Terriglobus roseus: one gene and its partner. The protein of the gene in region 2 interacts with the protein of the main gene of each other region in a pairwise test. Links are inferred from orthologs where the notes say so. Each region holds a gene or a part of one and is shown on either strand. Other genes may lie near its edges. The genes, in order: pheT and secD.

Region 1 (15,554 bases), 480 kb from region 2 along the record:
GGGAAAGCCGCTGATTGCGGTGAATCATCTGGAAGGGCATATCCACGCCGTGTTGATGGAGCAAGGCGGCGAGTCAGCCGAGTCTACGCTGGCGCTGGTTGTGAGCGGTGGGCATACGCATCTCTATCTGGCTGCGCTTGAGGATGGCGTTTGGCGCTATCGGAATGTGGGTCGCACTGTGGATGATGCAGCCGGCGAGGCCTATGACAAGGTGGCAAAGCTGCTGGGGCTGGGATATCCGGGTGGGCCGTGGATTGATCGGCTGAGCGCATTTGGGAATCCGAAGGCGGTGCCGTTCCGGTTTGTAGAGATCAATCGCGGGACGGCGGAGCAGCCGTCGTTTGATTTTTCGTTCAGCGGGATCAAGACGGCGGTGCTGCGGTACATCGAAACGCATGGCATGAAGGCGGCGATTGAGGAACGGCGGGCTACGTTAGAGAAGATTGATTCGCCCACGCTGGACGATGTTCGTGCGCTTTGCAATGCGGAGACGCTGGACCTGATCGCGAGTTTTCAGGCTGCGGTGGTGGGAAACCTGATCCGGCAGACGATGGCGGCGGCACAGCATTTTGGTGCGAAACGGATTGTGGTGAGCGGCGGCGTGGCCGCGAACAAGGAGTTGCGTACGCGGTTTGAAACGGAAGCTGGAAAGCGCGCGTTGACTGCCCGATTTCCGGCTGCGGCCATGTCGACAGATAACGCGGCGATGATTGCAGCGGCGGCGTGGCCGAAGTTCGCGCAGGGTGAGTTTGCGGGACCGGCTTTGAATGCCACGCCACAGCTTCGCCTCGGATAAGATTAAGAACGACGGAATGCGGCGGCGGGGCGGTGGCCCGGGCGCGCTCGCAAGTCCCGGAAGGCACGCGAATCCGCCGGATGCCCATCGAACTCTTTAATACTCTTGGCAGCCGCGTGGAGCCGCTGACTGCGTCGCGGGACAACACGCTGCGCATGTACTGCTGCGGCCCCACCGTGTATGACTACGGCCACATTGGCAACTTCCGCACATTTCTGCATGTGGATGTGCTGCGGCGCGCTGCGCGGCTGAATGGTCTGTCGCTGAAGCACGTGATGAACATCACGGATGTGGATGACAAGATCATCCGCAATGCTGGCGCTGCGGGCATGTCCATTGGCGACTACACGGCGAAGTACGAGAAGGCTTTCTTTGAGGACATGGATGCGCTGGGCGTGGAGCGTCCGGAGATTGTGGCGCATGCGACGGAGAGCATTCCGGAGATGGTCGCGCTGGTGGAGCAGCTTGCCAGTGAAGACATTGCGTACAAGACTGAGGATGGCTCGTGGTACTTCCGCATTGCGAAGTTTCCGGATTACGGCAAGCTGAGCGGCAAGGACCTTGAGGGTATTGAAGACGGCGCGCGCGTGGACGTGGACGAGTACGAGAAGGATGCCGCGCGCGACTTTGCCCTGTGGAAGGCGACGAAGCCCGGTGAGGCGTCGTGGCAGACGGAGATTGGCGAAGGGCGTCCGGGATGGCACATTGAGTGCTCGGCGATGGCTCTGAAGCACCTGGGTACGAATTTTGACGTGCACGCCGGTGGCGAGGATCTGACGTTCCCGCACCACGAGAATGAAATTGCGCAGAGTGAGTGCGCGACCCATCAGCCGTTTGCGCGGCACTGGTTCCATGTGCGTTTTCTGCTCGTTGAGGGCAAGAAGATGTCCAAGAGCGAGGGCAACTTCTTCACGCTGCGCGACCTATTGCTGAAGGGATATCGTGCGTCAGCGATTCGTTTTCTGCTGATCAGCGTTCCATATCGCAACCAGATGAATTTCACGTTTGAAGGTCTGACGGAGAGCGCGAATGCGATTGAGCGTCTGCGAACATTTGTGCGACGGCTGGATGCAGCGGTGAAGAATCCCGCACTGCCTGAGTCTGCGAACGAAGAGTTGTTGGCGCTGACTGTGTCGAAGCGTGACGCGTATCTTGCGGCCCTGCAGAACGATCTGAATACCGCCGAGGCGCGCGCTGCTGTGTTTGACATGGTGCGTGCGGCGAACATCACGCTGGATAACGGTACGTTTGGCCGTGGCAACGTGGATGCCGTGCAGAAGCTGCTGAACGACTTTGACGCGGTGTTCGACGTGTTAACGGATCGTGACGCAGCCGTGAGCAAGGCGGCTGTGGCGTGGGCGCAGACAGAGGGGCGCACGGATGTTGCGCCGGAGCTGCTGCAGGCCCAGAGCATTACGGACGAGGAAATTGAAGCGTTGATTGCAGAGCGTACCGACGCACGTAAGCGGCGGAATTTCGCTCGTGGAGACGCCATCCGAAACGAGCTGCTTGAAAAAGGCATCGTAATTGAGGACGGCAAAGACGGCGTCACGTGGAAACGCAAATAGTGTCGTGAAGCGGCGGGGGTAGCCAAAAGAGATACCCCCAATGCGATTTGCTATTCGGCATTCACAAATCACCAACCTATACTCGCGGAAGCGAGCAATCTATTTCGCAGAGGAGTACCGGATTTTATGGCCACCACCACTATCAGCGTTGACGAGTTTCAGGCGCTTGAACAGCGCGTTCTTCGCACCGTGGAGCTGATCCGGAGTGAGCGCGAGGCACGCGCCACTGCTGAGGCCGAGGTTGCTGCGCTGAAGGAATTGCTGGACACGGCTTCTGCGGAGAATTCGCAGCTTACCGCTGAGCTTTCTTCGTTGAAGAGCGAGCGCGAGCAGGTGAAGGGTCGCGTTGACGCGATGCTGAAGCAGCTCGACGAACTGGTGTAACCGAAGAAAAGAAGAGAAGGCATGCAGAATTCCGTCCCCCAGTCCGTAACGGTTGCCATCTACGACCAGAACTACCATCTGCGCGGCGTCGACCCGCAGCATATTGAAATGCTGTCGCAGCTTGTGGATAGCAAGATGCGTGCGGTGTCGTCGCAGGGCGCTACTGTTGACTCGTTGCGTGTGGCGGTGCTGGCAGCACTGAACATTGCCGATGAGTTGATGGAGCTGCGCGAACGTCATCGTGAGTTGTTGGATTCGCTGGATCATGCAGAGACGGCAAACCGGCATCGTGCGCATTCGCTGGCATCCATGCTGGATGAAGCTTTGCGCGATGAGTATCGCGTGGCCGTCTAAAACGATTCAAGTTTCATTTTGTGAGAGGGCGTGGCTTCGGCTGCGCCCTTCTCTTTTGCGGTTTGTTGCAAACGCTTCCAACCACGCGATACCATGCCGCCGTTGCGCTTCTGCCGGATCGCGGAGGCGCGAAAGGATTGGGATGAAACGTCTGCTTGCCCTGTTGTTGCTGTGCTCTTCTGCTGCGGCGGTCGCGCAGGATCGCATTCTGATTTACACGCGCAGTTACACGGCGGATGGCAAGGGATATATCCATGGGAACCGTGCCAGCAGCGTGGTGGCGTTGGAGAAGATTGCGGCAGAGTTGAAGATTCCCACGGACAACACGGATGATCCGATTGTGTTCACGCCGGAAAATCTGAAGAAGTACACCGTCATGGTGTTCAGCAACAGCAACAACGAAGCGTTCAGTACGCAGGCGCAGCGCGACGCTTTCAAGGGATGGATTGAGCATGGCGGCGGCTGGGTGGGTATCCACTCGGCTTCAGGCAATGAGCGTAATTGGGATTGGTTTGCACAGATGGTGGGCGGGCGCTTCCTGATGCATCCGAAGAAACAGCAGTTCACGGTGAAGGTGGTTGATCCGAAGTTTCCGGTGATGCAGGGCGTGCCCTCAGAGTTCACTGTGACGGATGAGTGCTACTTCACCAAGCGCTTCAGCGATACGATTCATCCGCTGCTGACGGTGGATACTTCAAAGCTGGATGTGACGGGCTTCAAGCTGGATCGTAAGGATTTTCCGAATCCACTGCCGATTGCGTGGTGGCACGAGTTTGATGGCGGGCGCGAGATTTATATCGCACTGGGCCATGACAACAGCTACTACGAAGATCCCGTGTTTGATGGGATTTTGAAGCGCGCGATTTTGTGGGCGGCGAAGAAACAGTAGCTATACCGCATTCCCTAAATGAAACAGCGGGAAGAAGATTTCTGTTGCCGTTTTTGGCTGCTCGGGTAAGCTGCTGCTGTGAAAATTCTCTCCTCTGTTCTGCTGCTTATCCTTAGTTCTGCGTGCGTTGCGCAAACTTCCACTGCCAACTCCTATGAAAGCCTTCCCGAGTTTCAGAAGCTTCGCGCACAGGCGAAGGATGAACAACGCTCCAACACAAAGATTATTTTTGCCGCGGGAACGTGGAAGAAGGCCAACAAGGTGGCGGGTGGCCACTGCATGGAGTGTTTGGAAGGCGTGTTCACCTCGCAATTACGGCTGGGTGAATACAAGGATGCGCTGAAGACTGCGAAAGAGTGGGATGCCGCCAGCGAACAGCCGCTTGATCATGTGCGTGCTGAGCTTGCTGAAGGGCGCGTCGCGATTGCGATGGTCGACAGGAATAAGCCGAACATGGCTGTGTTGCAGGATGCCCATGTGGAGCTACAGAAGGCTGCTGCAGCGCATGCCACGGCTGCTTACTTCTACGACGGTCAAGTGCTGGCGTTGATGAAGCAGGATGCGGACGCGGGTGCGGCTTTTGGTCAGTATGCGAAATTGACGCGGAAGGATGATGCGCTGCTGTCGCGCGCGACTTATTTCTCCACCCACCCTGAGATGGCGCGCGAAAAGATGGCGCCAGCCGTGTTGGTGAATACGCTGGGTGGAAAACGATTCAACCTGGATGACATGCACGGCCGTGTGGTGTTGATTGATTTCTGGGCCACTTGGTGCGGCCCGTGCAAAGAAGAACTTCCACACATGAAGAAGCTGGCGGAGGCATATAAGGATGAGCCTTTGGAGATCATCAGCATCTCCTGGGACTCGGACGCTAACAAATGGCGGCAGTTCATTGCCGACAACGGCATGAGCTGGAATCAGTATCTGGATGCGGATCACAGTGTGACGAAGATGTTTGGCATCGATGCCATTCCGCATTACTTCACGATTGATGCTAACGGTGTGTTGATGGCAGAGAATGTGGGATCAGGGTCGAATATTGACGGGCGTATTCGAAAACTGGTGACGCAAGCGAAGGAACAGAAGCAGTTAGCGGCGGCGGCAGGCGCACTAACCGCGGGGCAATAAAACACGAGGTATTTGCGAGCATTTCGTTAGCACAAAACGGCTTTGTTGCTCAACTTGCAAACCCTCGATACTCCGCGTAGCATCTGCCTTTAGATGACCGGCCTGCAAAGCAGGTGGGGGAACAACGTCGGTTGAACCAACATTCATTGAACAGGGGTTCGGCTCGTATACATGGTTCGGTGTGCAGTGTCCGCCAGTCCGGAATGCCTAAAGAGCCACGGCTGAATCCCACCGCTTATTGGCGGGTTCACCGGCGCTTCCAACACGGCCCAGCGGGTCGGTCTTCGCTTGATTGAAACGGTGGCTCTCAACAGAGTCACCGTTTTGTTTTGTCGAATGTTTGTCGCTGTATCGCTTTTGCCTGCGGGAATTGCGTTCCGGTGTGTCTCCATCGGGAAACGGTGAAGAGATTCCCAAGTATTCTTAAAGACAGCGTCTTATGCATCCGCATCTCTTCCGTCTCGGCCCGATTACTGTCCCCACGTTTGGGGCGATTGCTGCATTGGGGCTGGTACTGGCGATTTCGCTGGCCGCGCGTGGCGCTCGGGTGATGCGGCTGAATGAAGACGCCGTGTGGAACCTGTGTTTGTGGATGGCTGCGGGGACGCTGGTGCTGTCGCGGCTGATTATTGTGGCGCAGGTGTGGAAGTCGTTTGCGAAGTATCCGCTGTACATCCTGACGTTGCCCACGGTGACGAAATGGGGATTGCTGCTGGCGCTGGGCAGTGGTGCGGTGTACATGCTGGTGAAGAGGCTGCCGTGGCTGCCAACGCTGGATGCACTGGCTCCTGCGGCGCTGTTGTTGCAGGCGTTTCTGCACCTGGGAACGCACTTCTCTGGCGATGATCTTGGGTTGGCCACGACGTCTCGCTTAGGCGTGATCTTTGGCGATCAGGGGTATCACCCTGTTGCGTTGTATTCGGCGGTGTTGACGCTGGTGGCGTGTGTGGCGGCGTTTGTATGGCTGCATCGTGAATCGCAGCCGGGCGAGACGTTTGGATTGAGCCTGACGTTTGCTGCGTTGATTCGGTTTTTTGTAGATACACTTCGTCCGGGTTGGGTTTTGCCGGAGACGATGATTGGCAACCTGCTGCGTGTGGATCAGCTTGTGCTGGTGTTGCTTGCGGTGGCGGGTTTGAGTTTTTTCTTTCAACGAAAGGGCGTGCGTTATGCCCAGTAAAAATATGTTGCCCAAGGGCAAGCGTCGGCACTCTGTGAAGGCGGATTACCGCACGCAGCGGGATGCTTCGCGCGATGCGGAAGCTGCGGAGCTGGCGGCGACGGAAGCCGCGCTGTATGGCGAAGAAGTTCCTGTAGCGAAGCCTGCAATTCCCAATACTGCAGTGCCGGAAAAGCGTGGCAAGGGATATCAGAAGAGCGGCAAGCGGCAACAGCGAACGGTTGAGGCGGTCAAGGAGCTGCCTTCGTCTGCGATGGATGAAGATGATGAGTTGATTCTGCCGGTGGAGGCTGTGGTTTCCTCTGGTGGATTGACCACGACGCGCACGCTGGTTGCTACTCCTGAGGCTCGCGGCATGCGGCTGGATGCTTATCTGGCGTGGGCATTGCCAGAGATCAGCCGCGCTCGTGCGCAGTTGCTAATTGAGCATGGACAGGTACGTGTGGGCGGTTCGCCTGCGAAGGCGAAATACAAGCTGAACGGCAATGAGCATGTTGTTGTGGAAGGCCAGCCGCAGCCTGCGCCGCTTCGTGCGACGCCGGAAGATATTCCGCTGAGCATTGTCTATGAAGACAAGCACATGGCCGTGATTGATAAGCCTGCGGGCATGATGGTGCACGCGGGCAGTGGATTGACGGACGAAGCGCGCAGCAGTGGCACCCTTGTGAATGCGTTGCTGTTTCACTTCAAGGACCAATTGAGCGATGTGGGCGGAGCGTTGCGTCCGGGCATTGTGCATCGTCTGGATAAGCAGACCAGCGGTCTGATCATGGTGGCGAAGAGCGATGCGGCGCATCGTGCGCTGGCCGAGATGTTCTCAGAGCGGTCGTTGGAGAAGCGGTACATCGCGCTGGTGCATCGGGATGTGAAGAGTGATCGCGGCATCATTGATTTGCCGATTGCACGTGATCGGCTGCGCCGCACGCGTATGACGACGCGTGTGGGAAATCGCTACCTGACCACGGACAGCCACGGCACGCCTGCAAAGCGTCATCCGGACGAGCCGGAAGAGCGCACTTCGCGCAGGCCAAACGATCCGCGTCCGGCTCGCAGTCTTTACACGGTGCTGGAGCGTCTGCACACCACGGCGGGCGACTTCACTCTTCTGGATGTGAAGATTGAAACCGGACGCACGCACCAGATTCGTGTTCATATGCAGTCGCTGGGGCATCCGGTGGTGGGCGATACGTTGTATGGCGCGCCTGCGAAGATTCCGGGGCTCAAGTCGGAAGGTACGGGCCCAACGCTGCATCGCAATTTTCTTCATGCGGCGCATTTGGTGCTGGACCACCCGATTACAGGAAAAGAGTTGGATTTGGAGGCTCCCCTGCCGGAGGAACTTGCGTCTCTCTTAGAGCAGCTCCGTGCGCTGGAAATACCGGCGGCGCCCGCCAAGCCAAAACACGCCGAGGATTGGTAAACTACGCCCCGTATGGCAGTTTTTCGTAAGTTCGCTGTTCGAACCGTTGGCACCGTTGCACTGGTGGCGGCTTCGATTCCATTGTTTGCCCAGCAGCAGTCTGCACCGCTCCCACCGGCGAATACGAATCCACAACCTGGAGCGAACGCTCCGCAGCCGGATCAGCCCACGGGCGATGCGCAGGGTGGCGGCTATACGCTGAAGGCCTTCGTGCCTGAGGTGTACCAGGTGTTCACTGTCACGGATAAGAAGGGCCGCTTTGTCACCGGTCTGAAGCAGCAGGACTTTGGCCTGCTGGATGATGGACGACGTCCGGAACGCATCATCAGTTTTACGCAGCAGGCAAATCTGCCCCTGCGCATTGGCATCATGCTGGACACGTCGAACTCCATCCGCACGCGCTTCCAGTTTGAACAGCAGGCGGCGACGGAGTTTCTGCTACAGGTGTTGCGCCCTCGTCAGGACGCGGCGTTTGTCAGCGGTTTCGATGTGCGACTGGACCTGGTGCAGGATTACACCAACTCCATCGACAAGCTGAGCACGGCGATTGAGAAGTTGCGGCCCGGCGGCGGTACAGCGTTCTTTGATGCGATCTATCAGACGTGCCGCGACCAGATGCTGACGGTGACCAGCAACGAGACGATTCGTAAGGCTCTCATTGTGGTTTCTGACGGTGAGGATAACTACTCGCGGGTGCAGGAGCAGGAAGCCATCAAGGAGTGCCAGCGTGCGGATACGCTGGTGTACACCATCTCCACGAACGTTTCGCCGTCACGCGATAAGGGCGATGATGTTCTGCAGCGTTTGAGCGAAGCGACCGGCGGACGTACCTTCTTCCCCACCAAGATTGAAGATGTGGCCAAGGGTTTCCAGGAGATTGAGACGGAACTGCGTTCGCAGTATTCGCTGCGCTATCGTCCTGCAGGGCTGCAACAGGATGGTTCCTTCCGTACGATCTATCTCTCCACGGTTGACCAGCGCTACCACGTGCGTGCGCGTAAGGGATACTTCTCGCCGAAGCCTCCGCAGTAGGTGTTTCGGTACTGTTCTCGACGCCTTCGGCGTGTAGACAGCAAAGGGATGCGTTTTTAGCGCATCCCTTTTGCTTTGTCTAAGTGTTGTTTATGCGGCGCGGTGCTTGCCGCCGAGCTTGATGAGTGCGGCGACGATGGCTTCCTGCCATCCAGCGATTTCTTCTTCGCGCAATGTGTGTTCCGGGGATTGGAAGACGGTGCGCAGGAGGAGCGAGTATTCGCCTCTGGGAACGGCCTTGCCCTTGGCATCGCGGAAGATTTCGACGGGTTGCAGCGAGATCATTTCTGCGATGTTCAATGCGGCGATGGCCTGTGAGACTGCAGCCCAGGTGATGTTGTCTGCGAAGAGGAACGAGAAGTCGCGTTCGACGGCCTGATAGCGCGAAGGCTCTTTGGCTGCCGGCTGCTTCAGGTCGAAGGCGAAGAGCGCAGGGACGTTCAGCTCTGCGAGAACGACGTTTTCCTTCAGCTTGCGGCGCTCACGTTCTTCATTGGTTAGTTCACCGAACCAACCAATTGTCTTGCCTTCGAGTGTGATGGATGCGCCGCGACCGGGTGCGATCCACTTGGGAAGGTTGTCACCAGAGAATGTGGGTGCGCTTGCGACGAAGCGGGAGAGTAGTTCTTCTACTGCGCCTTTGACCTCGAAGAAGAGTGCATCTGCGGCGTCGATGGTGCGTGTGGCAGATGCGTTGCCGTATGCGCCGAGTGTCAGCGAAGGATGCTCGTTGACCTGTGCTGTGGAACCGATGAAGACGGTGCCGTACTCGAAGAGGCGGACTGCGGCGACGTCGCGTGTGCTGTTGAGCAGCAGCATGCCAGCCATTCCAGGTAGCAGCGACGGACGCAGATTGCCTGCTTCCGCATTGAGTGGATTGCCCATGGGCACTGCAGATTCCGTGGTGAAGAGAGCGGAGTCTGTCTCGGACGCGAAGGTGCTGCTGATGGCTTCGGTCCAGCCGAGCGCGAGCAGCGTGGTGCGCACGATTTCTTCTTTCGCAGCGTGCGGCAGAGCGATGACGCCGCCGGAGAAGCTGGGCAGCGTGTCTGCGAATCGGTTGTAGCCGTAGACGCGTGCGATTTCTTCAATGAGGTCGATCTCGCGTTCGAGATCGAGACGCCATGAGGGGAGTGTGACCTCATAGCCTGCCGCGTCTGCACTGGGGCGCAGATGGCAGCCGAGTGCTTGCAGATATTGCTCCACAACATCCGCGGGAACGAGATGGCCTGCGGTGCTTTCCTCGATGGTAGTGCCGAGCAGGCGCTGTACTTCTTCGACTGAGAGCGCGACGTGTGGGCGCTTGGTGGTACGCAGTTCCTGCGCTTCGATGACGACATCGCTCATGGGGCCGATGGCTTCACCACCGCAGGCTGCGATGACGCCACGCGTGACCAGACGGTTCGCAAGAGCGCACGCGCCGAGGTCGGCACCACGTTCGTAGCGGTGCGATGCGTCGGTGTGCAGGCCGTGGCGGCGAGACGTGGCGCGGATGGTTGCGGGATCGAACCATGCGGCTTCCACGAGGATGTTCTTCGTCTCTTCGGTGACGCGTGAGTCCCATCCGCCCATCACGCCGGCGAGACTGAGAGCCTTCTTTTCATCAGCGATGACAACGTCGTCGGTGGTGAGCGTTTTTTCGCTGCCGTCGAGCAGTGTGATCTTCTCGCCCGCGTGGGCGCGACGCACGATGATACCGCCTTCGATGGTGTCGAGATCGAAGACGTGCGTGGGGTGGCCCATGGAGAGCCAGTTGTAGTTGGTGATGTCGACGGCTTTGGAGATGGGCTTTTGACCGATCTGCGCGAAACGCTCGGCGACGATACCTTCACTGGGCTTGACGGTGACGCCACGGATGACCTGCGCAGTGAAACGGCCGCAGAGTTCGGGCGCGTCGATGCGCACGGGGTAAGCACCGTTTGCCTCGGTTGGAACGCAGCCTGGCTCGCCTTCCGCGTTCAGTACGCGGCGATCTTCCAGTTGCAGCAATGGCACGCCGTAGATGGTGGCAGCTTCGCGCGCGATGCCGTAGTGGTTCATGGCGTCGACGCGGTTGGTGGTGATGTCCATTTCGAACAAAGAACCACCATCGGGAAGCGCATGTACGCCCTCCACGGCGATGCCGCGGAGGGTGAGGTCGTCGGCGAGTTGCCGGTCACTTACTTCGAGCGCGGGAAGATATTCGCGCAGCCAGTTGCTGAGAATATTCATTGCAAATCCTGTGCGCTATCGCGCTAAACAAACTGCGACAAGAAACGAAGGTCGCCGGAGTAGAACTGACCGATGTCGCCAACGCCGTACTTCATCATGGCGATGCGTTCCACACCCATGCCGAAGGCGAAGCCGCTGATCTTCTTGCTGTCGTATGCGGGTTCGAGTCCGTTTTCAATGCGGCGCTGATCGACTGCGGCGAAGACAGCGGGATCGACCATGCCGCATCCCAGAAGTTCAATCCAGCCGGAGTACTTGCACTTGCGGCACCCCTTCTGCCCGCAGAAGGGGCAGGAGATCTGCACGTCCGCGCTGGGCTCCGTGAAGGGGAAGAACGATGGGAAGAAGCGCGTCTTTACGGACGAGCCGAAGAAGGCTTTCATCGCGTGGTCGAGCGTGCCCTTCAGGTCGCTGAAGGTGATGTTCGTGTCGACGCAGAGACCTTCCACCTGATGGAAGATAGGCGAGTGCGTGGCGTCGCTTTCGTCGTTGCGATGCACCTTGCCGGGGATGACGATGCGCAGCGGTGGTGGCTGCGAGATCATGGTGCGGATCTGCACGGGCGAGGTGTGCGTGCGCATCAACAGGCGCTCGCGGAGCGGCTTCTTGTCCTGATCGGCGACGACGAGTGTGTCCTGCGTGTCGCGCGCAGGGTGGTTCGGCGGGAAGTTGAGCGCTTCGAAGTTGTAGAAGTCGCTTTCCACTTCCGGGCCGATGCCGATGGAGTAGCCCAGCGCGGCGAAGACTGCGGTCATTTCGCGCATGGTGCGCGTGAGCGGATGCTCCGTGCCGATGGAGCGGCGGATGCCGGGCAGGGAGAGGTCCAGTGATGAACCTTCTGCGGCTGTGCTGGTCGGGCCAGCGAGAAGCGCTGCTTCAATCTCGTTCTTGAGGGCGTTGAAGCGCATGCCGAGCGACTTCTTCGCTTCGGGCGGCGCGGTCTTGAGCCAGCTTTCGCTGAGCAGCTTCAGGCGGCCCTGTTTGCGGCCAAGCCAGTCGAGGCGGAAGTTTTCCTGCGCCTCGGGCGTGGTCAGTTGCGCGGCTGCGGAGCGAACTTCGTCCGTGAGCGCGCGGAAGGCCTGGTCAAGCGAGGCGTCATCGAACGCGCTCAGGGGTGTGATGGTATCCGTCATGATGCGTCTTTACAGGATAAACGAGCGCGAGGCGCTACAGGGCGAGCCAGACGATGAGAGCGCATACAGCGCCTAACAGCCAGCTCATGCGATCGGTGATGGCGTAGACGACCGGGTCTTCATGCAACTGACCACGGCTGGCCAGCAGCCAGACACGGCTGATCCACAGAATCAGCACCGGTTCGATGAGCCACAGGCGGCTCATGTGGGTGTACAGGTGCGCCGCCGTCAGGTTTGAGATGTACATGCTGAGAACGACGACGGCAGCAAATGCGCTGGAGGTTCCAAGGGCGCGCAGTTGTTCGATGTCGCCGGTGCCGTAGCCACGTCCTGAGGCTTTGTCGCGCCCGCTGGCGACCATCAGTTCAAGCTCGCTGAAGCGCTTGACGAAGGCGAGCGAGAGGAAGAAGAAGATGGAGAATGCGGCCAGCCACTCTGAGATGAACACGCCACTGGCAGCCGCACCAGCCAGTAGGCGGATGGTGTACAGGCCGCTTAGTACGATGACGTCGACGAGGACCATTCTCTTCAAAACAAAGGAATAAGCCAGTGTAGTGACGGTATAAATGCCAAGCCACAGGACGAAACTGTCTGGTGCCTGGAGCAGTCCTGTTCGCTGTACCGTCCCGTTGAAATGAGTGGCTGTGTGGGGTACGAGCACCGCGAGCACCACGGCAATCAGGAAGAACGCAACCACAATTGCCACACCCGCGATGGGTGAGAGGTCTCCTGAGGCGAAGGGCCTGAGGCGCTTTCGTGGGTGACGGCGGTCCGCCTCAATGTCGAGCAGATCGTTGATGATGTAGGTCGCGCTGGCGCAGAAGGACAGGGAGAAGAACGCCAAAAGGCAGGCGATCAAGCTGCGCCCGGAGAAGTCGTGGGCCAGGATGGTGGGCAGGAAGATCAAGGCATTCTTCGCCCATTGGTGCGCCCGGATCGTCTTTAAAAAGACCTTGGAGGTGGACCTGCGGTCGATAAATTCGCGGTGAATGGCAGTGCGGTCGAGCTGGAGGGCCTTCCGCAGTTTCCGATGCGGATTGGCTACCATGGGAAGGACACTTTCGCGCAGGAGCGTGCGATCGGGAATGGCGTTACCGATGTAGGTGAAACCCTCGGGAAAGAGGTCCTGGAAGGCCTTCAGCTTGTTTGCACCTGCCAGATTCAGGGTGCCGTCAGAGGCCAGAACCCCTGTGAACAGGTCGCCAAAATGGGCTGCCACCTGTCGCGCAAATCCAATGTCTGCAGCAGTTGCGAGATAAATTCGGCGTCCGAGCGCATGTTGTTCCCACAGATAATCCAGCAGCGGCTGGTTGTAGGGCAGGAATTCGACGTCGACCCGGGCGCGACCGGTGATTTCGCGTTTGAACCCCGCCCGGCCCTTGCTGACCCAACGGGGCCAGTGCAGGGGAGAGGTGGGCTGCTGGCGAACCAGCAGGAGAACCGCGTCGATCAGGGTGTCGCTTTTGACCAGGGTGCCGTCAAGATCCACGCACAGAGGCACATCTTGGGCTCCATTTGCCTCTGGGTATGCTGTTGCGGCGACGCCGGTCAGGCGATCGTCTTCCATGGCTTGCAACTCCCTGTCTGTCTCAATCGGTGATTCGGGGAAGCCAGAATAAAGACCCGGCGACATGGCGATTATAAAGACGCGCTATTTGCGCACATGGGTGCTTCGAATGAATTCTCACGAAACCTTATGTCAGGGGTGTCCGTCATTCCTTATAGTCAAAGAGAGTATGCCGGATTTCCGGCCATGCCAGTGACACACCTCAATCTGAAAAAATCAGGACGGTTCTACGCAAACGTATGTCGCTTACTGCCAGCGAGCACCCAGTCTCTTCTTCGCACCCGGCGCTGCCGGACCACGCTTCGCCTTCTTCGACCGGTCTGGCCAATGATGCATCGCAGCATCCGGGAGAGCCGAAGAAGGGCGGTTCGTGGCTGCGCGTCCTGATTCTCATCCTGTTGGTGGGTGGTGCGATTGGTTTTGTGGTGTACCGCATTGTGACCAACAAGCCGAAGGAGACAGCCGGACCAGGCGGTCGCCGCGGTGGTGGTGCAGGACAGATTGTCCCCGTGGCCTTTGACGTGGCCACGCTGAAGACGATGCCGATCTCACTGCAGGCGCTGGGCACGGTAACGGCATACAACACCGTGACGCTGCGCAGCCGCGTGGATGGTCAGATCACGCGCGTGAACTTCACTGAAGGTCAGCGTGTGAAGCAGGGGCAGTTGCTGATTGAGATTGATCCGCGTCCTTATGCTGCGGCCCTGGAACAGGCAAAAGGAAACCTCACCCGCGATCAGGCAAATGCGGCGTACGCACAGGCTCAGGCACAGCGTTACAGCCAGCTTTATGCTGCCGGCGTTGTGAGCAAGGAATCCACACAGACGCAGGAATCCACCGCTGGACAGGCTGTGGGAACTTTGGCTGCCGATCGCGCCGCGATTGATGCGGCACAGGTGAACCTGAACTACACGCGTATCACGTCGCCCATTAACGGTGTTGTCGGTCTGCGCCAGGTAGACGTGGGCAATATCGTTTCGGCTGCTGCTACGACCGGTCTGGTGGTGATTACACAGGTACAGCCCATTGCCGTAATCTTCACGCTGCCGGAAGACCAGATTCCGCAGGTGTTCTCGCACATGCGTGGCGGCCAGAAGCTGGTGGCAGAGGCTTGGGATCGTTCCAACTCGCAGAAGCTGGCAACCGGTTCGCTGCTGACGGTGGACAACCAGATTGATACGACGACTGGTACGGCGAAGCTGAAGGCTGTCTTCCAGAACGAGAGCAATGAGCTCTATCCGAATCAGTTTGTGAACATCCATCTGATTCTGGAGAATCGTCCGAATTCGTTGGTGATTCCTGCCGCGGCAATTCAGACCGGCAATGGCGGCACGTTTGTTTATGCGATTGATCGCACCAAGGGACAGGCCAACCCGGTTGCGGGTGGCGGTGCTGCTGGTGGTGGTCGCGGTGGACGTAACGGCGGCGGCAATGCCAATGGCGGTGGTGCAAATGCTCCCGCTGGTGGCGCGAATACCGCAGCAGGTCCAGGATCGGCCGACGCGAATGCAGCCGGTGGTTCGGGTGGACGCGCTGGTGGTCAGGCTGGTGCCGGCGGCGCTCGTCCCAGCAACCAGAATTTCCCGGTGCAGGTGGTGCAGGTTGTTGTGGACAGCACGCAGGGTACGAATGTGATTTTGCGCAGCGGTCTGAAGCCGGGTGACCAAGTGGTGACGGACGGCCAGGAGAAGCTGCAGCCCGGTAGCCGTGTGATCCCGCGTCCTTCCGACGATATGCAGGCGGCTCGTAAGGCGGCCCAGAATCCTGATGCGCAGAAGGTGAACCCCAATCCCGGCGCTGGTGATTTCAGCAACGGTCGTGATTCGGATGTTTCTCCGGCAATGGCAGGACGCCGCGGGCAGGGGCAAGGAGCAGCTGGCACGGATAGCAGC
Region 2 (15,576 bases):
GACTTGAAGCGCACCAGGTCCAGCAGCGTGTCACGATTCGCGTAATCGCCGTACACGCCTTCCTTCAGCGGACGGTTGTACTCTGCGATGAACTGCGCGTACTTCTCCTTGTCGTTCGTTGCAATGGTCTTCAACTCCGACAGGATCTTCTTCACGCTGGCTGTCTTGATGCTGGTCAACACCTTGTTCTGCTGCAGAATCTCGCGCGACACATTCAGCGGCAGATCTTCAGAATCAATGATGCCGCGCACAAAACGCAGATACGGCGGCAGCAGATCCTTCGAGTCGTCCATGATGAACACGCGCTTCACATACAGCTTCACGCCGCCCTTGTAGTCCTGTTGATACAGGTCCATTGGCGCCTTCGACGGAATGTAAAACAGCGTGGTGTATTCCAGCGTGCCTTCTGCGCGTGTGTGGAACCAGAACAGCGGATCATCCCAATCGCCGGTAAGCGATTTGTACATCTCCTTGTAGTCGTCATCCTTCAGCTCTGACTTGGAACGACGCCACATCGCGCTCGCAGCATTCACCTGCTCCGTGGTGCGCGTCTTGATGGATTCCTTCTTCTCCGCGTCCCATTCGCTCTTGTCATACGTCAGGAAGATGGGGAAGGCGATGTGATTGGAATACTTCTTCACAATCTCCTGCAGCCGATATCCATTGGCGTACTGCGCGCCCTCTTCATTCAGATGGATAACGATGGTCGTTCCAGCCACACTGCGCGCATGCTCGCCCGTGACTTCCTCAAGATCAAAGCCCGTCTTGCCATCACTGGTCCACTTCCACGTGCTCTCTTCACCCGCCTTGCGCGAGTAGACATCCACCTTATCCGCGACCATAAACACGGAGTAGAAACCCACACCGAACTGACCGATCAGGTTGGAGTCCTTACGCGCATCGCCGGAAAGGTGCGAGAGGAAGTTCTTCGTTCCCGAACGCGCAATGGTACCCAGGTGCGAAATCAAATCTTCCTGGTTCATGCCAACGCCCGTGTCGGACAGCGTCAGCAGCTTGTTCGCTTCATCCAGCTCCAGATCAATGCGCGGTGCATCAATGCCGTTGCCCACCAACGCCTTGAACTTCTCATCCGTCAGGCTCAGGTGGCGCAGCTTATCCAGCGCGTCCGACGAGTTGGAAATCAGTTCGCGGAGAAAGATCTCCGGGTGCGAATACAGCGAATGAACGATGAGCTGAAGGAGTTGCGATACTTCTGTCTGAAATTCCTGTTTTGCCATGGCACCGACTATTATCGCCAAACTTCAATGAAGGAATGAAGAGTTCAACAAACGACGATCGTTTTTAGCGGCTTCTCGCGGGGTCGGTCGGCTCCTGTAAGATTCCCACCATGCGGATCCGGGGCAGGACTTTCTTCCTGGGCATATTGCTCGCGTGCTGCCTGACTGGCTCCGGGCTACATGCGCAGAACGAATCCACGACAATCGATACGACCATCCCCTTAGAACAGAGGATTGTGGAGACGCCTGCCTCTGTACTGCGGCCCATTCGTGCGCACTTGGAGCCCCATACCTTGTCTGTTGCAGAGCGTGACAAGGTCATCAAAGCATTGGCTGCACTTCCAGCATTCGAAACGAATGCCCTCGCCGCCCATGTACGGTCCATCAGCTTTGTAGAGGGGCGTGTCACCAATGGAATGACAATTCCATTGGCGACGCCGTCGGGAACAATCTACGACATTGTCATTCACGCATCTGTACTCGACGAAACCGTATCCGCCTTCTTCACGCGCAAGGAACAGGGTTGCTATCGAGCATCCACGTCAGGGGAGACGATCGCGATAGAGGCGGGCTCGCAGGATGCGGTGTTGTACGTTCTTTTGCATGAGGCGATGCACGTGGTGGACGGCATCCCGCCTGTTCAATCAACAGCCGCTTATACGACACCGCGATCTCTTGCAGCAGACATCTGGAATGACTCACTCACAGTGAATCCTCCTTATCGGTCGCCATTTCTAGAGGGGGCATGTTTTCGCACCGGTACGCCCGGCAGCATGGACAACGCCCAGGACACCTATAAGGCGCTTCAGTCCTCACCATTTGCTTCTTTGTATGGCAGTAAAAACTGGTACGACGACTCAGCCGAACTGGTCGCCCTGTATCACCTTACCCAAGTGCTGCACGAACCGTATCGCATCACTTTGCGTACGCAGGAACAAACGATCCTTTCGATCGAGCCGATGAGCTCACCGACTGTGCAGAGGCGCTTCTCCGCCGTTAAAGCGCTCTACCAACAAAAAAGCTAAGCGAAGACAAACAATCTCCTCGCTTAGCTTTTCGTTCTTGGATGAAGGATTACGCCTTGGCCAGTTCCTTTGCCTTTTCTACAAACGGCTTCTTCCAATCCTCTTCGCTGATCTTGCCGTACTGGATGCCAGATGCGCCGCCAGCCGCCAGGAACGTCACATCGGTCAGGCCGATGAAGCCCAGGATGTGCTTCAGGTACGGCGTCAGGTGGTCGTACGCTTCGCTGGGCTCGCCCTTGGGATATGCACCCGCGCTGGCCACAATGACAGTAACCTTCTTGCCCAGCAGCGTGCCCACGGGACCGCTCTCCGTGTAGTTCACCGTAACGCCAACGCGCACCAGGTGATCAATCCACGCCTTCAGAACAGCAGGAATCTGGAAGTTGTACATGGGCGTGGTGATCAGGATGTGATCTGCAGCCTGCACTTCGGCAATGATCTCATTCGAGACCTTCAGCGCAGCCTTGCTCTCGTCCGAGTGCTGATCGGGCGGCGTGAATGCGCCGGCAATCCACGGCAGGTCCAGAAACGTGGGCTGATTCTTCGCCAGATCGCGCTCCACCACGGTGCCGCCCGCATGCGCTGCCTGCCAGCCTTCCACAAATGTTTGTCCAAGCTGACGCGAATACGAGTAGCCGCCGCGTGGGCTGACGTCAATCTTCAATAGCGATGCCATGTGCGAAAAATCTCCGAAACGAGAAATGGATTCTGATCGTGCGCTCTTTCTGATGACATTTCTATATCGAAGGATTCGGCATGAAAGAGAATTTTCCATGACAAGCCTCGCCGCGTCGCGCCACACCTCGGCGGCATCCAAACCTTACATCGCCCGTAATCGTGAGGATCAAGAACACCATGAAATCAGCCATCATTCCAGCAGCAGGTGCACCTCCCGTCTTCGGCGAATTCCGTAAGCCGGAAGCCACTGACGGCAAAGTGGTTGTGAACGTAAGCGCATCGGCCCTGAGCCACCTCAGCAAGATGCGCTCCTCCGGCGCTCACTACAGTTCTGAGGGCGTGTTTCCCTCGGTCCCCGGCGTGGATGGCACAGGCACCACGCAGGATGGTCGACGCGTCTATTTCGCCCTCCCGGAAACACCGTTCGGCGCACTTGCGGAACAGTCGTTGGTAGACCAAAAGCTCTGTATCCCACTCCCCGATGGCTTGGACGACGTGACCGCCGCGGCGATCGCGAATCCCGGTATGTCCGCATGGGCCGCGTTAGTGGAACGCGCAAAGTTCGTCCGCGGCGAAACAGTGCTGATCAACGGCGCCACCGGTTCCGCAGGCAGCATGGCCGTACAGATCGCGAAGTATCTTGGCGCTGGACGAATTCTGGTCAGTGGTCGCAACGCGGAAAAGCTGGAGGCGCTCCGCAAATTGGGCGCGGATGAGGCGATCCCATTCACCATCGACGCCGATCATCCCGAAGGCGCAGACGCATTCGAACAGGCGTTAAAACCACATTTCCGCAACGATATCGACGTGGTGCTGGATTATCTGTGGGGCGGCAGCGCACGCGCCATCATCGCGTCAGTTGCGCGCAACGTGGAAGATGGTCACCGCGTTCGCTTTGTACAGATTGGCTCTGCCTCAGGCGAAAACAGCATTGATCTGCCCGCAGCCGCGTTGCGTTCTTCCGCAATCGAGCTCATGGGAAGCGGCTTGAAATCGGTTCCGATGAACAAGCTGATGGAAGGCATTGCGCACGTCTTCGAAGGCGCGGCGGAGGGCGCATTTCAAATCGCCATAGCAACTCTACCGCTGGAGAAGATTGCCGAAGCATGGCAGGCACCCGGCGAGCCGCGCATGGTCGTCACGATTTAGCCGTTCCAACCTTATTGGAGTTCAAACTCCATCAGCGCCTGTGTAGTGAACTGGCGAGCCTTGCCACCCAGCACATAAGGCTTGTAGCGCCACTGCTGCACTGCGTTCAATGCGGCATCACGAAGCTGCGGCGGACCGCTGATCACACGCGCGGCGGCCACATTGCCGGATTTGTCCACCACAGCCTCCACCTTGACCGCACCCGCCACATGCGCGGCCGAGGCCGCAGGGGGATAAGCGGCCGCCGGGCTGTAGATGAGGTTTGAGGACATCACTCCCAGCGACGTGGGCCGCACCGTTCCTGTCGGCGCTGACACTGCCACGGTATTCGCTGCATTAAGAGGCGGCACATTGGCCTTCGCCATCAAGACGTCGTTGTTGTTCAGCGGAGTGCGGCGCAACAGATGCGGGTAGCGACGCCCCGTGTTATCGAACTCGGCTTCCTGCTCCGGCGTTAGACCAGGGCGGTCAAGCTGCTTCGACAGGACGCCGGGGGAAACGGTTGTGGGGGCCGCTGGCTTCGACGCACTTGCAGGGGACCGTACGATGGGCGCAGGCGAAGACGTAGTCGGTGCAGACGCTGCCGCAGGAGGACGCGAAACGCCCATCGGGGGAGGCGTAACGGCAGCCACCTGCTGGGAACCGGACGGAGCAGCGCTCGCGGAAGAAGGTGCCGCATACGTCTGTCGCGGAGGAACAGCCTGATGATGCGAAGGCACCGCAGCACGTGACGGACGGCTGCCCTTCGGCGCTGCCGAAGGCTTGATCGGCGCAATGGTCATTGAGGGTTGTTCTGCGGCACGCGTTTCCGGCACAGACTGCGTCACAACCGGCGCTTCGGGCGCAGGCGTCGGAGTGGCATTCCCCTCAACCACCGGAGCGGGAGCCGCAACAGCCTCAGGCGCGGCGGAAGTGTTGCGATAGAACCACCATCCGGCCAACGCGGTCAGCAGAAGTACAGCCGCCAGGCCAGCCCACACAAAGGATTTGCGCCGGGGTTCGTCGGCAGGCTCCACATCCACTCGTGAAAACCGAATCGGCGTGTCCAACACGGGCCTTGCCGACGGCTTTTCAACAGCCTCAGGAAAAGTGGGTAACGCTTCTTTCTCGGTGCGATTTGCCGCGACAACAGCAGGGGACTGAGCAATGGGCGCAATTCGTGGAATGTTAACCACAGTCGGAGCGGGAACTGTGGATTCTTCCGCAATATCTTCCTTCAAGGTCTCCGCTGGAATAATCGGCGCAACGACAGGCGAAGGCGGGAGGGAAGTCGTAGCGCGGCCAGTTGGTGGGTTCAACTCGTCATGCGCTTCCATAACAAAGCGCAGAAGATCATGCGCCACGTTCTCATCGGCCTCTGCAGCCAACCGCTTGCCAGCCGCTGCCAGCGCGATCACGCCCAGCGTTTCGCCATAACGAACCGCACTACCGCGGCGATGCAGCATGACCCACACATGCGACGTCAGGTCACGATGAAACCCACGATCCTCACGCAACCGACCGGCTACCTGCGCCAGCGCTTGGGGCTTTTCCACAGCGATACCGGCTGTGGTGAAAAACTCGGACATCTCCGCGATCTCATCCGCGTAACGGACGGACACATCCTCAAGTTGCGACGGCTGAAGCATTCTCGGCGTAAACCCTTCCTTGGGGATGGACGAATTACCCATCTATAAGCGTACAGACACGGAATTCCTGCAAGCGTTGCCGTTTTACGGCGTTCGCAATAGATTCGGCTTTATTGAACCGCTCGGGATGACCTTCACCTGGCGCAACTCATCCTCTGCAGCTGAAATGCAGGTGGCCGGTGCGTGGGTCACAAAGGGTTGCAGATCAGCCCAATACGGGCTATCGGCCAGCATGGCGCAAAAGTTCCCGGTCCATTCCTCCTTGCCCGGAACGTTCGCCGGCCATTGCTCATCCACAAAATTCCAAGCTAAGTCATCGTGCCCGCTGTAAATCCACTGCATCACCCAATACCAGAAGATGCCTGACTCCGAGGCTCCGAAATTGGCAAACAATTCCTTGGCATCAGTTCGAGCCTTCTCCACATCCTGCTCAGACGGCATGGGAGCTCGCATCGCATCCAGATCAAGGTGATACCCACGGCTTGTGTAACGCAAGATAACCGAAGCACTTGGAGAGCCAGCAAAGCTTGAGGGCCAATACGCCAGCGACCAATCCTGTGCGTGAAAGCGATAGAAGCCATTGCCGCCACGTTCGAAGTAAGGGTATTCCGTATCCGTCACTTCGAACTTCGCAATGCGTTTCGGTACATCCTTCAACTCGTACACCATCACCGTCAGACAGCAATGCGCGCCTCGCGTATTGAGAGTCACAATCATGTCGGGATGACCACTGCCGGTTAAGTCAGTGCCATCGGGAATCGCAGGCACGCCCACTTCAGGCACAGCCTTCTGGCCGAGCGTGTAGCGAAAACCCTCATGATTTATTTCCTGGTGGATTACTCGACGGTTGCGCAAGATCTGAAAGCAGGAGTCCTCCGAATCATCATTGAGAAATGTTCTTAGAGTGAATCCCGCAGTCTGTCTCTGTTCCTGCATATCCATTGCGAGACAAGCCTGCTTTTGCGCAGACATGAGCGGTACAAGTCCGACGTGCAGCGCAATAAGGACAAAAACGGAACGACGCATGCAAGGGAGCGTATCGCATGTCCTACGAAAACAGAAAACGGACGCCTCGGCGTCCGTTTCCGTAAAGCATTGCAAGACAGGATTAAGCCGTAGCCTTGCGTCCTGCCTGAAGGCCAGTGCTCTTGCCCTTGCTGGAGCGCCAGTCGGTGTAGGCCACCAACATGGGCGCCGCCACCGCGATGGACGAGTACGTACCGATCAGGATGCCGATGACCAGCGCGAATGAGAAGCCGTGCAGCACTTCGCCGCCGAACAGGTACAGCGCCAGCACCGTGAGGAACGTCAGTCCTGACGTCAGCAGGGTTCGCGACAGCGTCTGATTGATGCTCTTGTTCACCACTTCGCTCAACGTGGCGCGACGCATCAACTGCAGGTTCTCGCGGATACGGTCGAAAACCACGATCGTATCGTTCATGGAGTAACCCACCAGCGTCAGGATGGCAGCGATGACCGTCAGCGTGATTTCCTGATTCGTCAGTGAGAACGCGCCGATGGTGATCAACGTGTCATGGAAGACCGCGATCACAGCCGCTGCACCGTAGATGAACTCAAAGCGGAACCACAGGTACGCCAGCATGCCCAGCAGCGACCACAGAATGGCCCAGCCTGCCTGACGCGTAAGCTGCTTACCAGCCGTGGGTCCCACGGTATATGCATCTTCCACCTTGCTGGTGGAGTCGGTGTAGTTGGTGGCCAGAGCCTTGACCACAGTCGCACGAGCCGAGTCAGAGTTGCTGTCGCTCGTCTCCGGCAGCGTGATCACAGCCTCGTAGCCATTGGCGCCGTTCAGGCGCTGGATGCTGGCATCGTGAATGCCGGCGCGGTCCATCGCCGTGCGCAGATGCTCTTCATTAGGCTGCTGCGGAAACGACACGCGCACCTGCGTGCCGCCCTTGAAGTCAATGCCCACGGGAATGTGGTGCCAGAACAGCATGCTCAGCACGCCCGCCACGGAGAAGATCAGCGAGAAGCCAAGAAACAACCACTTCTTGCTGAGCCAGTCGATGTTGCTATCGCGAAAGAATTCCACTTGCGAAACCTCGGTACTACAGAAACAGAAACGTTAGATCGACAATGCTTCGCCGCGCGTCTTGCGCTGCAGAATGCTGTCAAAGATCACTCGCGAAACGAACACAGCCGTAAACAGGTTGGCCAACAGACCAAACATCAGCGTTACAGCAAAGCCACGCACCGGGCCCGTTCCCACAAAGAACAGGATCAGCGCGGAGACGATGGTCGTTACGTGAGTATCCAGAATGGTTTGCCACGCATGTTCGAATCCGCCGAAGACGGACGCGCTGGCGTTCTTGCCTGCACGAATCTCTTCACGGATGCGCTCAAAGATCAGCACGTTCGAGTCGACGCCCATACCGATCGTGAGGATCACACCAGCGATACCCGGCAGTGTCAGCGTCGATCCGGTGAAGCCCATGAAGCCCAGCAGGATAACCAGGTTCAGGATCAGTGCGAGATCTGCATTGATGCCTGCGCCGCGGTAGTAGATCAACATGAAGATCATCACGGCCATCATGCCGACGACCGATGCGATCACGCCCTGACGAATGCTCGTGGCACCCAGCGAAGGTCCGACGGTGTGCGTCTCCAGGAACACAATCGACGCAGGCAGCGAACCCGTGCGCAGCATCAGCGAGAGATCGCTTGCTGTCTGCTTCGTGAATCCACCGCCGCTGATCTGGCCCTGGTCGCGGATGGCGCCGTTGATGTTCGCCACTTCGCGCACCTTGTTGTCCAGAACAATGGCCATCTGCTTGCCAATGTTGGTGCTGGTGTACGCGTAGAAGCGGTCGCCTGCGCCGGTGGTCAGCGTAAACGAAACGTCCGGGCGTCCGGCTTCATCCTGCGATGCGCGAGCATCACGGAAGTCCGGTCCCTGCACGACAGCAATGCGCTTCAGGCTCCACCACGACTGGTCGCCCAGCGCGTTGCCGCCCTGCACCAGAACGCTGTCCGGCTGAAGCTGCATCTGAGCGTCCTGCTGCGTGGTGAACGGGCCGCCGGTCACTTCGTGAATCTCAAGGCGAGCGGTGGACTGGATCACATCGCGGACGTGGTCGGCATTGTCAATGCCTGGCAGTTCGACAAGGATCTGATCCTCACCCAAGCCATACTTCTGGATCACGGGCTCAGCCACACCCAACGAGTCAACACGGCTACGGATCGTCTCAATCGACGTCTCCAGCGTGCGTTCGCGCAGGTCCTTCACCTCGGCCAGCTTCATGGTCATCTTGTAACCATCAGCGGTGGAGGCAAGGTCGTATGCGGAGAACTCAGTCGCGCTCAGCGCGTCCTTAACCGCAGACATATTGTTCTGCGATACGCCGCTGACCACGATGACCGGCTGCGACGGATCAGGCTTGGTGGCGTGTGCTCCGGGAGCCACCTTGCTGGCTGCGTCCTGCGCGCGCACCATATCGTTGTCGCTGCTGGCTGCAACGGCTTCCGCCGTCTTTACCTGCAACACGATGTGCGTACCGCCGCGAAGGTCCAGGCCCAGGTGAATGCGCCGTGTGATGGACTCCTTCAGCCCGCCGTGCGGGATACCGAAGATGCCGTATAGAAACACCACCAGGATGGCGATGATGAGCGCGATTTTGCCGTTCAGATTCTTCTGCATGGATATCTATCTAAGGCTGTGAGGACCGCGCCGGAAGGCGCTGATCTTTCTCACCCGGAACTTACTGTCCCGCCTCTTCCTCCGTGGTCACGGATGCGATGGCGGTCTTCAGAAACTCAAGCTTGATACCGTCCGGCTGCGTGCGCAGGACCACTACATCATCCTTCAGGCTGACGATGGTGCCGCGGATGCCGCCCGTCGTAGCAACGCGGTCGCCGGACTTCAGCTGCGAAAGCTGCTCGTTCCACTTCTTCTGCTTACGCTGGTTGGGGATAGCCGTGAGCAGCACCATGCCGATGAGAAGAACAGGCAGCAGCAGGCTGAATCCGCCAAATGCGGAACCGCCGCTGGATTGCAAGAAGTAGAGCGCGAACAAAGCGTGCACAGGGAACATCCTTGATTCCACGCCCGCAACCGGTTCGCGGGCGAAATTCATGCACCAGATGTCAGTGGATTTGCACGGCAGAAGTACCCGCTCCCACCGGGACGACGGAAACACCAGCCGGCAAAAGACAGAGGGGTGCTAGTCCAATATGCTCAAGGAATACCGCCACAGTGTCAAGATTTCCGCATAGATACTGGTCACCCCCAACGTATCTTGGGGTATGCCTTCGCCCCTTGGCCTGACTTCTGCAACCTGTAAAAGCTTGCTGGCGCTTCTGTTGCTCTCCGCAGCACCGGTTGGCATTTCGGCACAAAAATCTGACCACCCCAGCTTCGCTGTCACCTCGGTCAAGCCGTATGTGGGCGAAACTCCCGCGTACGAGCTCAATTTTGACGGCGGCCATGCGGAAATGACGCGCATCACCGTGGCAGACATGATCCGGCATTGCTACCGCCTGACCACCAACGACCAGATTGTGAACCTGCCGGACTGGGCAAAGAAGGACCGCTGGGACATTAAGGCAACGGAAGAAGTAGACATCTCCCATGACCTGGAGACGGGTCCACTGAATCAGCGCATGGCCCTGATGGACTCACTGATTCTGGAACTGCTGCACGACCGCTTCGGCCTGCGCGAGTCAAAGACCACCCGCGTTCTGTCTGCCTATGAGTTGACCGTCGCCAAATCTGGCCTAAAAGCCCAACCTGCCGATGCCGTCATCCAGGGGTTCCACGGGCTGGACGGTCCCGACGGCCACATCACGGCCAACGGTGCATCGATGACGCTGCTGGTGATGCGCATGGGCTTCATGCCGGAGGTGCAACGCCATCCCATCGTGGATCACACCGGGTTGACTGGGGAATACAGCTGGAAGTTGAACTGGACACCCGAACTAACTGCTCCCACCGCTGAGAACAGCGATCTGCCCGGTTTATTTGAAGCCCTGAAACAGCAACTTGGCCTGCAATTGGTCTCGGCAAAGACTGCCGTTCCCGCCATCCAGGTGGATAGCATCAGCAAACCTTCACCCGACTGATTGCGAGTGTTCGCCTGAAGTCCGCTTCTTTCTGTCTTCAGACCTACCGTCCGTTCTGTAGAAGGTGCGGCGACACTGCACGCACTCCCATGGATACAACCCAAATCTCCACAAGACGTGGCGCTCTAGCCACGTCCGCTTTGGCCACCTGCGTAGAACACGTCCCGGACACTTGCAAGAAAACAACATCGGAAGACTTTACGCTTGAAAATAAAGGACATGCAAACGCCATTTCGCTCACCTTCCAGATGGTTGCACGTCTGATATGACCGCTAATTTCGCCGGTGATATTACAGGGGCCTTGCAGGTTGATGACGGACGCTTACACCGGGCAATGACGCACGTTTGCATGCGAACATATCGCCTTCCACGCCGTATGCTGTAGGCACACTCACTCTGATTTCATCCGTGGCCGATGAGGGAAACATCGCTATGAAGACCTTGCTGCGAATGCTCGCGTGCCTTCTGCTGTTGGTGGCCCTCGCCGCCCTGGCAGTCGTGGCATGGGCGCGACATGCGGGGGGATTCAGTGCGCGGACAACGCCCTCCGCGCTTGAAACAGCGCTGGCACGATACACCCGCAGCCTTGCCATACCCGGCTCTGCAAAGTCACTGCAGAACCCCATTGCAGATTCACCGCTAGTGCAGCACGATGCCATGGCGCACTACGCGGACCACTGCGCCTCCTGCCACGCCAACGACGGCTCCGGCGACACTATGTACGGCAAAGGTCTGTACCCCAAACCGCCCGATCTTCGACTTGCTGCTACGCAGAACCTGAGCGATGGAGAACTCTTCTTCATCATCCAGAACGGCGTGCGGCTCACCGGAATGCCCGCCTTCGGCTCACCCGGCGACGAAGGCGCAGACTCCTGGAAGCTGGTCCGTTTCATTCGACATCTGCCGAAGATCACGCCAACTGAAGTCGAAGAGATGAATGGCATGAATCCCAAGGGCCCGGATGAATTACAAGAAGAAAAACAGGAACAGGAATTTCTGAACGGTGCCCCCGCCGCGAAGTAACTTGGAAGTAGTTAGGAAAGGAAACGAACCACTCGTGAAGCGCTTGCTTGCTGCACCTCTCGCTCTCGTCCTCAGCGTATCTGCCTTCGCCCACAACGGCATGGAACACATCATGGGCACGGTTACCGCCATCACGGCGACTTCCATCGACGTAAAGAACCCGAAGGACGGCAAGGTCACTCCCGTCGTAACCGACGCCAAAACCATGTGGATGCGCGGCAAAGACATGATCACCGCAAAAGACGTCCACACCGGTGACCGCGTGGCCATCCACGCAAAGAAGGTAGACGGTAAGTTCTTCGCGGCGGAAGTGGAAGTGGGAACAACAACGGCAGCAGCGCACAGCCACTAGAAATTCAGCTGCAACAGCAAGCGACAAATAAAGAGCCGCGACCGTAAAGGCCGCGGCTCTTGTTGTTATGCGTTGAAGTTAGTTAAGCGAAGCCAACACGAGGGGAGCGCCGTCCGCATTCTTGCGGAAGATCTCTGCCAATCCCTGCAGGCGCTTTGCATCCGCAGGAGTCTTGGCAGTGGCGGCAGCCTTATCCAGCTCGCCAGCCATGCCCTTCAGCTTCGCGGCAGCCTTCTTGTCCGTTCCAGCCTGGTTGACCAGCGCCTTGATGGAAGCGACCTTGTCCTTCGACAGCGAATCACCACGGCCAAGCTGATCCAGATAAGCCTTCGCAGTGATGTACGTTGCAGGCCAAACAACCTTCGGCTGATCCTGAACGTTCAGTTCCTTGAAGGAAATCTGGTTCGCTGCGGCAATCTCGTCTTCCGTCATGAACTCCGTCGGTGTCAGCTTCAACACATCCAGTCCGCGGGCAATCTCTGAACCGTAGATCATGCCGTTGTACCAGTAGGTTGACCACTGTCCGCCCATGGCGAACTTATTGCCGCTGATGGGTCCGCGGTCAAAGTAAGCAACTTCAAACGGGTGTGCCGGATCGGTCCAGTCCACCAGCGAGATACCGCCCTGATACCAGCTCTGCACGTGCAGTGCGCGTCCCGGAACCGGAATCTCAGAACCGTTGTGCGCCACGCAGTTTTCCTTGTCGGTCTGCGCCGCTGGCATCTTGTAGTAGCTCTTCAGCGTCATCTTCTTGTCGGGACCAATGGAGAAGATGGCGTCTGCGCCCCACTGCATGGGATCGGTTGCACGGCAACGCGGCTGACCACCACCGCCCCACTCGTCAGAGAAGAGAATTGCCTTGCCATCGTTGGTGAAGTTTGCCGAGTGCCAGAACGCATAGTTCGGATCGCTCACTGCATCCAGACGCTTGGGATGAACCACATCTGAAATATCCAGCAGGATGCCGTTGCCCGAGCATGCGCCCGCAGCCAGACCGACTGCCGAATACACCGTGATGTCATGGCAGCCACGCGTTGCGCTGGTGGTCTGCGTGCCTTCACCGTGGTTACCGCCCTTCCACAGGCCGTTTGCATTGCCAGTGGCCGGATCGCTGAAGATGCGCGGCGAGTTCACAACCTTTGCCAGCTCCGGATGCGCCAACGGCACCTGGATCACAACGATGGTGAACAGAGCGGTGTTCGGATCTTCGTCAGGAGAAGCGCCCGAGCAGCCAGTTAGTTCCTTCGCATCGCGCACACCCGCGGAACCGGACACGTAGATGTACACGTTGTCCTTATCCTTCGGATCGATAACCACGGTATGCGTGTGCGATCCACGGCAGGTCTGCACGTCGGTGATCTGCTTCGGCTTGGTTACGTCGCTGATGTCGAAGATACGCACGCCACGTACGCGGTCCTTTTCAGCAGGCTCCGGCTTACGGTTGGCCATCATGCCGGCCATTGCCTTCTGCCGCTCTTCTGCCGACATGTTTGCCATCTGCTCGCGCTGAGCGGCCTGAGCCTTCTGCGCCTCTTCCAGCGAAGCAAAGCCCTGCACGCCGCAGTCAACACGGCCGTTTGCAGCTTCCACGCTCATGAACAGCAGGTTGCCGTAGACAGAAACGTCACCCTGACCGCCGGGGCACACCATGCTGGTCACCAGCTTCGTGTGTGCAGGATCGGTGATGTCATAGGTGTTCACACCGTAGTAGTTGCCTACGAACACGTACTTGCCTTTGAACGCAAGATCGGAGTTCGTGGTGCCGTACGGAGCCGGAATCGCAGCGCCACGCGGCGCGCCCGGTGCGGGAGGAGCAGCATTCTCCCATGCAGGAATCTTGTCGACGTCCGGAGCAAAGCCGCTCGGCTTGGCAATCGTCTGCACCAGTTCGATGCCCTTGGCGGCAACGCCCGAGTCATACAGACCAGCCTTCAGGCCTACGCGCGGATCGCTCTCTGGAGCGCGCGGGTTTACATAAACGGTCGGAGTGGGAGGAGTCGCCATCGGTTTTTCATGGTCCATCTGCGCGGTAAGCACCGGCAGCGAACAGGCGAAGACCGCGGCGACTGCAAACGCGGCTTTGAGCGAGGAGAACTGTTTCATGGATTCACCTTTCGAAGAATGCCCTTCATAATGTCGATCTCTGCAAGCTGCGTGTTGTCCACGTCGTTTGCAAAGTCAAATAGCTGTGGGTCCTGTCCTGCCCCCGGCTGTTGAAACAACTCCTTCACCATCAGCAATGCGCCGCCGTGGTGTTGCATCATGCCGGTTAGAAACAACCGGTCAAACTCTGCGCCATGCGCTGCGCGCAACGCCTGCATCTGCCGCGGCGTTAGCATGCCAACCATCGGCGCCACGTCCATCGGATCGGTCTTCTTCGCGCCATCGTGATTCATAGCGGAGTGATCCATGCCCTGCATCTGAGAGTGGTCCATCCCCGCCATGTCGCCGTGGTCCATCCCCGCCATCTGCGAATGGTCCATGCCTGCCATGTGATCCATACCGCCTGCAGCAGCCTCGGGATAGCCACGCTCCGCCAGCCACTGCTTCATCCAGCGAATCTCATCGCCCTGACTCAGATCGATCTTCGATGCCAGTGCCTGCACATCGGGGTTCGTCGCTCGCGTCTTCGCAAGCTCTGTCATCTCAATGGCCTGGCTGTGGTGCATGATCATGTCTTGCATGAACTTCACATCAGCTTCGCTTGGCTCCTTGGCTGGAGGAGCTGCTGTTACCGCAGACAGTTCCTGCGTGGGTTTTCCGGGAGCACCCGGCTGCACAATGTTCGGCGCCTGCGCGAACGCCAGTGAAGCGCATCCGCAAAGCAGAACGCCAACAACGCGTGAAAGAACGGCCATACACCAACCCTCAGGGGAACGGTTCAAAAACAGTTGATGAAAAATAGCGGTGACTCAGTATGTCTCACACTGCGCATCACCGCAACGTCAAACTTCAGCGCTGCGTTGTTATGACACGTTGTATGACATCGGCGATATCAGCTTCGCGACTGTGAAGCGCATGCGACCAAAGGTCGTCATCCTGGGCAACAGCAGAATCCTGCTTTCTTTTCAAGCCACTACAACGCAGCACGAACACTCAGACTCGCGAAGGATCACGTGCACAACGGCACGATGACGACGCTCGCGATATCCTTTCCTCGCTCAACTTTCCGGAGAAAACACGTCCCCAAATGCTCTCTCGCTACGTTGCACCATTGCTTCTCGTCGCCGCTGCCACGCTCAACGCCCAAACCACGGAGCGTCCGCCCGCCACGCCGCTCATCGCGCATGACCCGTACTTCTCCGTGTGGTCCACGGCCGACACGCTCACCGCGGAGCCGACGAAGCACTGGACAGGTCATCCGCAACCGCTGAACAGCCTGGTCCGCATCGACGGCAAGG

The links.
Region 1: the proteins of secD (region 2) and pheT interact in binary tests that used the Escherichia coli proteins (3 or more experiments, as listed by UniProt). The link is inferred for Terriglobus roseus from one-to-one orthologs.

What each region holds. Positions count from the first base shown.
Region 1 is NZ_LT629690.1:4,762,829-4,778,382, forward strand. The notes cover bases 8,403-11,336. They hold pheT (phenylalanine--tRNA ligase subunit beta), read right to left. Parts: upstream 10,963-11,336; coding sequence 8,842-10,962; downstream 8,403-8,841. Other genes in these bases: BLT38_RS20075 (VWA domain-containing protein), read left to right, coding at 8,403-8,751; pheS (phenylalanine--tRNA ligase subunit alpha), read right to left, coding at 10,986-11,336. In the rest of the region: tRNA (adenosine(37)-N6)-threonylcarbamoyltransferase complex transferase subunit TsaD, read left to right, coding at 1-796; cysS (cysteine--tRNA ligase), read left to right, coding at 877-2,364; BLT38_RS20045 (hypothetical protein), read left to right, coding at 2,491-2,748; BLT38_RS20050 (cell division protein ZapA), read left to right, coding at 2,770-3,102; BLT38_RS20055 (ThuA domain-containing protein), read left to right, coding at 3,245-3,991; BLT38_RS20060 (TlpA family protein disulfide reductase), read left to right, coding at 4,070-5,119; BLT38_RS20065 (prolipoprotein diacylglyceryl transferase family protein), read left to right, coding at 5,559-6,299; BLT38_RS20070 (RluA family pseudouridine synthase), read left to right, coding at 6,289-7,719; more of BLT38_RS20075, read left to right, coding at 7,732-8,402; more of pheS, read right to left, coding at 11,337-12,095; BLT38_RS20090 (UbiA family prenyltransferase), read right to left, coding at 12,130-13,662; BLT38_RS20095 (efflux RND transporter periplasmic adaptor subunit), read left to right, coding at 13,902-15,554.
Region 2 is NZ_LT629690.1:4,287,977-4,303,552, reverse strand. What follows is about bases 7,094-10,049. They hold secD (protein translocase subunit SecD), read right to left. Parts: upstream 9,380-10,049; coding sequence 7,808-9,379; downstream 7,094-7,807. Other genes in these bases: BLT38_RS17980 (TIGR03435 family protein), read left to right, coding at 9,985-10,049; yajC (preprotein translocase subunit YajC), read right to left, coding at 9,441-9,764; secF (protein translocase subunit SecF), read right to left, coding at 7,094-7,774. In the rest of the region: molecular chaperone HtpG, read right to left, coding at 1-1,238; BLT38_RS18020 (hypothetical protein), read left to right, coding at 1,349-2,263; BLT38_RS18015 (FMN-dependent NADH-azoreductase), read right to left, coding at 2,313-2,939; BLT38_RS18010 (quinone oxidoreductase family protein), read left to right, coding at 3,119-4,090; BLT38_RS18005 (energy transducer TonB), read right to left, coding at 4,102-5,718; BLT38_RS18000 (hypothetical protein), read right to left, coding at 5,803-6,744; more of secF, read right to left, coding at 6,827-7,093; more of BLT38_RS17980, read left to right, coding at 10,050-10,800; BLT38_RS17975 (c-type cytochrome), read left to right, coding at 11,233-11,823; BLT38_RS17970 (DUF5666 domain-containing protein), read left to right, coding at 11,858-12,175; BLT38_RS17965 (LVIVD repeat-containing protein), read right to left, coding at 12,254-14,278; BLT38_RS17960 (DUF305 domain-containing protein), read right to left, coding at 14,275-15,033; BLT38_RS17955 (glutaminase family protein), read left to right, coding at 15,366-15,576. UniProt on the Escherichia coli protein: Part of the Sec protein translocase complex. Interacts with the SecYEG preprotein conducting channel. SecDF uses the proton motive force (PMF) to complete protein translocation after the ATP-dependent function of SecA.